One region of the Streptomyces sp. NPDC085866 genome, then DNA from elsewhere that is predicted to be linked to it. Evidence: riboswitches for the same ligand, from Rfam matches in the RefSeq annotation. Region 1 holds a riboswitch; each other region holds the start of a gene.
The links. Region 1 has a riboswitch for cobalamin ahead of ACIF83_RS14340 (ribonucleoside-diphosphate reductase subunit alpha). Riboswitches for the same ligand answer to the same signal wherever they lie in the genome.
Positions count from the first base shown of each region.

Region 2: linked by a shared signal. The riboswitch ahead of ACIF83_RS19570 (CbtB-domain containing protein) and the one ahead of ACIF83_RS14340 (ribonucleoside-diphosphate reductase subunit alpha) in region 1 are both predicted to bind cobalamin.
Region 3: linked by a shared signal. The riboswitch ahead of ACIF83_RS22695 (cobalamin biosynthesis protein) and the one ahead of ACIF83_RS14340 (ribonucleoside-diphosphate reductase subunit alpha) in region 1 are both predicted to bind cobalamin.

Region 1 covers NZ_JBITSQ010000005.1:285,684-287,940, reverse strand. Annotated here, with positions in the region: gene mctP (monocarboxylate uptake permease MctP) at 1-1,124, shown strand, start outside; cobalamin riboswitch at 1,262-1,403, shown strand; gene ACIF83_RS14340 (ribonucleoside-diphosphate reductase subunit alpha) at 1,528-2,257, shown strand, end outside.
Region 2 covers NZ_JBITSQ010000007.1:236,169-238,425, forward strand. Annotated here, with positions in the region: gene ACIF83_RS19560 (hypothetical protein) at 1-41, opposite strand, end outside; gene ACIF83_RS19565 (CbtA family protein) at 134-886, opposite strand; gene ACIF83_RS19570 (CbtB-domain containing protein) at 908-1,129, opposite strand; cobalamin riboswitch at 1,166-1,308, opposite strand; gene ACIF83_RS19575 (MMPL family transporter) at 1,428-2,257, opposite strand, start outside.
Region 3 covers NZ_JBITSQ010000008.1:413,429-415,685, reverse strand. Annotated here, with positions in the region: gene ACIF83_RS22705 (anion permease) at 1-159, shown strand, start outside; gene ACIF83_RS22700 (hypothetical protein) at 188-415, shown strand; cobalamin riboswitch at 923-1,066, shown strand; gene ACIF83_RS22695 (cobalamin biosynthesis protein) at 1,166-2,110, shown strand; gene ACIF83_RS22690 (cobyric acid synthase) at 2,107-2,257, shown strand, end outside.

The DNA.
Region 1 (2,257 bases):
GCGAGAACACCAACTGGTTCGTGAAGGACCTGCCGCTGCTCATCGCCTTCGGCGTGCTGGCCGCGTACACGTACTCGTCGGGCCTGCGCGCCCCCGCGCTGATCGCGTTCGTCAAGGACACGCTGATCTACATCGTCATCGCGGTGGCGATCATCTACATCCCGATCAAGCTCGGCGGGTTCGACGACATCTTCGCCAAGGCCGGCGAGAAGTTCACGAAGGCAGGCGCGGGCGGGCTCGTACCGGCCCCCGCGGGCCAGTGGACGTATGCCACGCTGGCGCTCGGTTCGGCGCTCGCGCTGTTCATGTACCCGCACTCGATCACCGCGACGCTCTCGTCCAGGAGCCGTGAGGTGATCCGGCGCAACACCACGATCCTGCCGCTGTACTCGCTGATGCTGGGTCTGCTCGCGCTGCTCGGCTTCATGGCGATCGCGGCCGGAGTGAACGTCACCAACGGGCAGTTGGCGATTCCGCAGCTGTTCGAGGACATGTTCCCGGACTGGTTCGCGGGTGTGGCCTTCGCGGCGATCGGCATCGGCGCCCTCGTGCCCGCGGCCATCATGTCCATCGCGGCGGCGAACCTCTTCACCCGCAACATCTACAAGGACTTCATCAGGCCGGACGCCACGCCGAAGCAGGAGGCCCAGGTCTCCAAGCTCGTGTCGCTGCTGGTCAAGGTCGGCGCCCTGGTCTTCGTCCTCACCATGGACAAGACGGTCGCCATCAACTTCCAGCTGCTGGGCGGCATCTGGATCCTGCAGACCTTCCCGGCGCTGGTCGGCGGCCTGTTCACCCGCTGGTTGCACCGCTGGGCACTGCTCGCCGGCTGGGCGGTCGGCATGGTCTACGGCACGGCCGCCGCGTACGGGGTGGCCTCGCCGACCCAGAAGCACTTCGGCGGCTCCGCCAAGGAGATCCCGGGCATCGGCGAGATCGGCTACATCGGCCTCACGGCCTTCGTCCTGAACGTCGCCGTCACAGTGGTCCTGACCTTCGCCCTGAAGGCCCTGAAGGCCCCTGAGGGCCTCGACGAGACCCGCCCCGAGGACTACACGGCGGACGCGGGCGACGCGGGAGTTCAGGTGGAACTTCCGCCGGCCACGGCGGACGCCGGGCACTGAAACGCGCCCCGAAGGGGCGCGAGCAACCACGATCCACCCGCAGCGGGCCGCCGACAACAAGCACCACGGCGGCCCGCTGTTGACCCTCTGAAGCCGCCACAACACGCAACAGACACAACATCTGGGGGTGACACCACAACCCGGCACTAGATGTATGCTCATCCTCGCTGTCGCCGCAGGGGAATCCGGCGCGAATCCGGAACTGTCCCGCAACGGTGTACTTGCGTGCATCCGCACGCCTGTTCAGTCCGAGGACCTGCCGACAGCGCGCGCCCGGCCGTCCGGTCCGGGTGTCTTCAGACGTCCGGGCCTCGTGGAGTGGGTCGGTGGACGCGACGCCGTGCGCGCTCGTGCTGCCCCCTGCCCTCCGCCAGGCCCTGTGCCGAGCGAGGGAGAGCCCCACGTGACCATCGCGCCAGCCGACCCGGCTTCAGCCGTCCAGGCGACCGCAGCTCCGGTGGAGACCGACGGTCCCGGTGCCGCGCTGCTGCGGACCCTGACCGAGCTGACCGTCGACCTCCCCGACGCCGACCCCGGACGGGTCGCCGCGGCCGCACTGCGGGGCCGGTCCGCCCGGGCCGACGAGGCGGAGTTGCGCGAGCTGGCCACGGAGGCGGCCGCCGGCCTCATCTCCGACGACCCCGCCTACTCCCGGCTGGCCGCCCGGCTGCTGACCATCTCGATCCGCGCCGAGGCCGCCTCGCAGGGCGTGACGTCCTTCACCGAGTCCGTCGCCGTGGGCCACCGCGAGGGCCTGGTCGCCGACCGCACGGCGGAGTTCGTACGACTGCACGCCGCGCGTCTCGACACGCTGATCGACGCGGACGGCGACGACCGCTTCGGCTACTTCGGCCTGCGCACCCTGCACAGCCGCTACCTGCTGCGCCACCCCCTCACCCGCAAGGTGATCGAGACGCCCCAGCACTTCATGCTGCGCGTCGCCGCGGGTCTCGCCGAGGACGACACGACCCGTTCCGTCGACGAAGTCGCCGCGCTCTACGGGCTCATGAGCCGCCTCGACTACCTGCCCTCCTCCCCCACGCTCTTCAACTCCGGCACACGGCACCCCCAGATGTCGTCCTGCTACCTCCTCGACTCCCCGCTGGACGAGCTGGACTCCATCTACGACCGCT
Region 2 (2,257 bases), on a different contig from region 1:
CCGAGAGTGATGTGGCGCGGTTCGGGACGTTGTCTGGCCACTCGGCTCCTCCGCTCGTCGCCTCCGCCGGTGTCCCGGGAACGCGAGAGGGCCCCCGGACGGTTCCGAAGGGCCCTCTCGTGTCCTGAAGGGATCAGTGCGTGGCGGGAACTCTCCGCCCGGACGCAGTGGTCGCGGGCTTCGGATTCAGTTGCCGCTCGGCCAACTCGCCGAAGAGCAGGCCGAATCCGCCCCACAGAACGGCCTGGATGGCCAGTGCGGAGAGGCGGAACCGCCACAGCAGGGTGGCCGGGAAGTCCTTCGGCACCTCGTTGACGACCGGGAGGAAGGCGTAGGCCAGACCGATCGCGACGGCGAAGGCGGCGACCGCGACGACGGTCGCGTACCAGGTGCCCAGGGTGGGTGCGAGGCGCTTGCCCAGGATGGTGACGGCGACCGCCAGGAGCACGCTGAGCAGCATCATCAGGAAGTACAGGGTAGTCCGCTTGCCGATGGTGTCGGGCTCGCCGACCGACGGCGGGTTGGCCGGGTACTTCAGGAACGGGACGACGTACACGGCGAGCAGCGCGCAGCCGGACAGCAGCAGCGCGGTCGCCCGCGGGCTGAAGCGGCCGACACGGCCGAGCGCGACGCAGAAGGCGAGCGCGGCGATCCCGCCGAAGGCGACCCCGTAGATGAGGACACCGGTGGCGAGGCCCAGGGTGGACTGCAGGGAGCGGGAGACGACCTCCATCCCGTGCTCGTGGGAGTGGGCGTCCTCGAAGCTGATCGCGCTGTCGACGTTCGGCTCACCGAGGAGGTAGGCGACGACGAGGGCGAGCACGCCGGCGGCCAGGCCGGCGAGCATGCCTCGCACGAGAAGGTTTCTCACGGTTGCGGAGTTCATGGTCGAGCGGCGTCCCTCGCGTCAGTGGCAGGGGAAGCCGAGCAGGTGGCGTGCGTCATGCACCCACTCGTGGACGTCCGTGCCGTTGAACACGGAGGTGGCGCCCTGCTCGGCGCCGACGAAGTACAGCAGGACGAGCATGAGGATGCCGAAGAAGACCGCCCACGGAGCGATCGCCTTCAGCGGCAGCGTGGCGGGAACGGCGGGGGTGGTGGCTGTCGGCTGGGCGACGGTCTGCGCCATGGCAGGACCTCCTCTGGGAGTTCGCGTCCCATCTCGGTGGTGCACATGACGACGGCCACGGGTCTGACTCACGGGACACCCAGGGGTGTTCCGCATACAGTGGCGCGACCGTGCCGGATTCCCACCGGCTTCCGTCTCGCCGTCGTCGATATCGGACAGACCGTACCGCGTGGCGCGTGCATGGCCAAGACCGCGTGGTCCGTCGTGATCTTCCTCTCGCCTCGGCCGCTGTGCTGACGACGGGTCGGGTCTGCCGGGCTGTGCGGCCCGGCAGACCTGCGCCGTCCTCGTGATGCTGCTAGCCGCGGCGGCCCGACGGATCGGGTGCGACCGTGTCCCGGTTCCGGCCGGGAACCGAACCGGCGTCAGGAGATCCGGCGCCGACCGCCGCTTCCCGCGCCTGGTCCCCGTGGCCCGGCCACCACGCCGCGTGGCCGATCAGCGCGGTGAGGCTCGGCGTGAAGAACATCGCCATCACGAAGGCGGCGACCGCGATACCGAAGGAGACCGCGAAACCCATCTCCGTCAGCAGCGCGTTGCCCGCCAGCATCATCGTGGCGAAGGTCGCCGCCAGGATGAAGCCGGCCGCCGCCACGGTCGGCCCGGCGTGCCGGAGCGCCATGCCGGCCGCCTCGCGGGGCTCGCGGCCCTCGCGGGCCTCCTCGCGGAGCCGGGCGATCATGAGGATGTTGTAGTCGGTGCCGATGGCGACCACGAACAGATACATGATCACCGGGAGCATGAACATCAGACCGGAGTGTCCCTGCCCCTCCTGGAAGATCCATACCGTGGCGCCGAGGGTGGCACCGAAGCCGAGGCCCACCGAGGCCATCAGGTACCAGGGGGCGACCACGCTGCGCAGCAGCAGCCCCAGGATGACCATGATGAGGAGGGCGGCGACGGGGAAGACCGTCCGGTAGTCGTGGTTGACCGCCGTGGCGATGTCCTTGTAGATCGAGGACATGCCGCCGACGAGGGCTTCGGTGCCCTCGGGGGCGTCGGAGTGCGCGACGTCGCGCACCTCGCCCACGGCATCGATCGCCTTGTCCGTCGACGCCTCGTACCTGAGCGTGACGGTGAAGTCGGCGGTGGTACCGCCCTTGTTCAGCTGGGTCAGGCGGGCGTTCG
Region 3 (2,257 bases), on a different contig from region 1:
GCCGACGACACGGTGGAGCCGGCCGGCGTGGTGACCACCGCCATCGCCGCGGTGACCCCGCCGCCCGCGGGCACCGTCACCGAGGACCTGTCGGCCACGATCCCGGCTCAGGTCACCACCGAACCGGCTCCGGCGACTCCGCCGGCCGCCGCAGTCTGACCGCCCGGAAACTGAAGGAAGCATCCCCATGAAGATCGACTGGGCGGCCCTCGGCTCCGTCTTCGGCGTCAGCCTCGCGTTCACGGTGGGCCTGGTGGCCCTGTTCACCCTCGGCATCAACGGCCTGTCGCGCCGCGAGAAGGCCACGGCGCAGGGTGGGTCCGCGGCGCTGGCCGTGACTGGTGCGTACGTCTGCTTCGCCGCTTGTGCGGCTGCGGTGGCGTACGGGATCTATCTGATCGTGGCGAAGCCCTGACGCCGAAGTCCCCGTTGTCCGCCCTGTCGGCACCGATTCAGTCGGAACGACAGGGCGGACGCATGTCCGCCACGGCCGAGAGCGGCTCGGCGGACCTGAGCAGATGTCCGACATCCCCTGCGACCGGGGCCACCGTCCGACACCGGCCTCCGTGCTGATCGCGGCCGACGTGCCCACCCTGTCGGCGATCAGGTGCTCGGCCCGGGTCGCAGAGAAGCCGGCACATCCCGGCCCGGGGCCACGAGGACCAGCGGCGGCTTTCGTCCCGCCACCTCCAGCGGCATCTCGCCCACGTACGCCACCGTGTGTCCCCTCCCACGACCGTTGCATCCCGTATGAGACGTACGCGCTACCGCAGGGGGTCACGGTCCGTGAGGACGAGCGGGATCCCCGAATGCCGCCCGAGGGACCGGAATTCACCCCGCCCCGGTCGCTCTGCGCCACCCGTCATGCCGGCGATGTGGGCCTCAGCACAGTCCGGCTTCCCAGGTCAAAGGCAAGTTGACGGCCCTTCCGGGCGCGTGGTGGACTGCCCAGGCCATGTACGGCGGCAGGAGAGGAAGCCGGTGCGAATCCGGCGCGGTCCCGCCACTGTCACCGGGGAAGTAATCCCCCGGGAGCCAGGAACTCTCACCGCCGGTCTCGTCGAACCAGGGCGCGGACACCCTGAGTGAGGACATATCGCCATGCGCGGCTGCCGATTGAGGTTCAGTAACAGGGTTTTGCCTGCCCCGACGGCCGGCTGAGCCGATGGGTGCCGATCGCTTCTACGCGTACGGCGCCGCCGCCGGCATCGTCGGCGACCTGGTCCTCGGCGATCCGCGCCGCGGGCATCCGGTCGCCGCGTTCGGGCGGGCGGCCGCCGCCGTGGAACGCGCGCTGTGGCACGACCACCGCGGCTGGGGTGCGCTGCACACCGCCGTGTGCGCCGGCGGTGCCGTCGCGCTGGGGGCCGTGGCCGAGCGGGCCGTGCGCCGCTCCCCCGCGGCTTCCGTCGCGCTGACCGCCGCCGCCACCTGGGCCGTGGTCGGGGGTACTTCGCTCGCCCGGGAGGCGCGGACAGTGGGGCGCGCGTTGGAGGCCGGGGACGTCGAGGCGGCCCGGACGCGGCTGCCGCATCTGTGCGGGCGGGATCCGCAGGCCCTCGACGCCGACGGGATCGCCCGGGCGGTCGTGGAGTCCGTCGCCGAGAACACCTCCGACGCCGTGGTGGGTGCGCTGGTGTGGGGTGCGGTGGGCGGGGTGCCGGGGCTGCTCGGGTTCCGGGCCGTCAACACCCTGGACGCGATGGTGGGGCACAAGTCGGCCCGCTTCCGGCGCTACGGCTGGGCCTCCGCCCGGCTCGACGACGTCGCCGGCTGGCCGGGGGCGCGGCTGACCGCCGTACTCGCCGCCGCGGCCGGACCGGACCCCCGCGGTGCCGTGCGCGCCTGGCGGGCGGATGCCCGCAAGCACCCGAGTCCCAACGCCGGGCCCGTCGAGGCCTCGTTCGCGGGCGCCCTCGGCGTGCGGCTGGGCGGGACGCTCTCCTACGGCGGGCGCGTCGAACACCGGCCCGTACTGGGCGGGGACACCGGGCGGGCCGTCCGGGTCACCGACATCGACCGGGCCGTACGGCTCTCCCGCCGGGTCGGCCTGCTCGCGCTCGGCGTCACGGTCGCCGCGCGCCGACTCGTGAAGGGACGTGGGCAGTGAACGGTGGTCTGCTCGTCGCCGGCACCACCTCCGACGCCGGCAAGAGCGTCGTGACGGCCGGGATCTGCCGGTGGCTGGTGCGCCAGGGCGTCAAGGTCGCGCCCTTCAAGGCGCAGAACATGTCCCTCAACTCGTTCGTGACCCGGG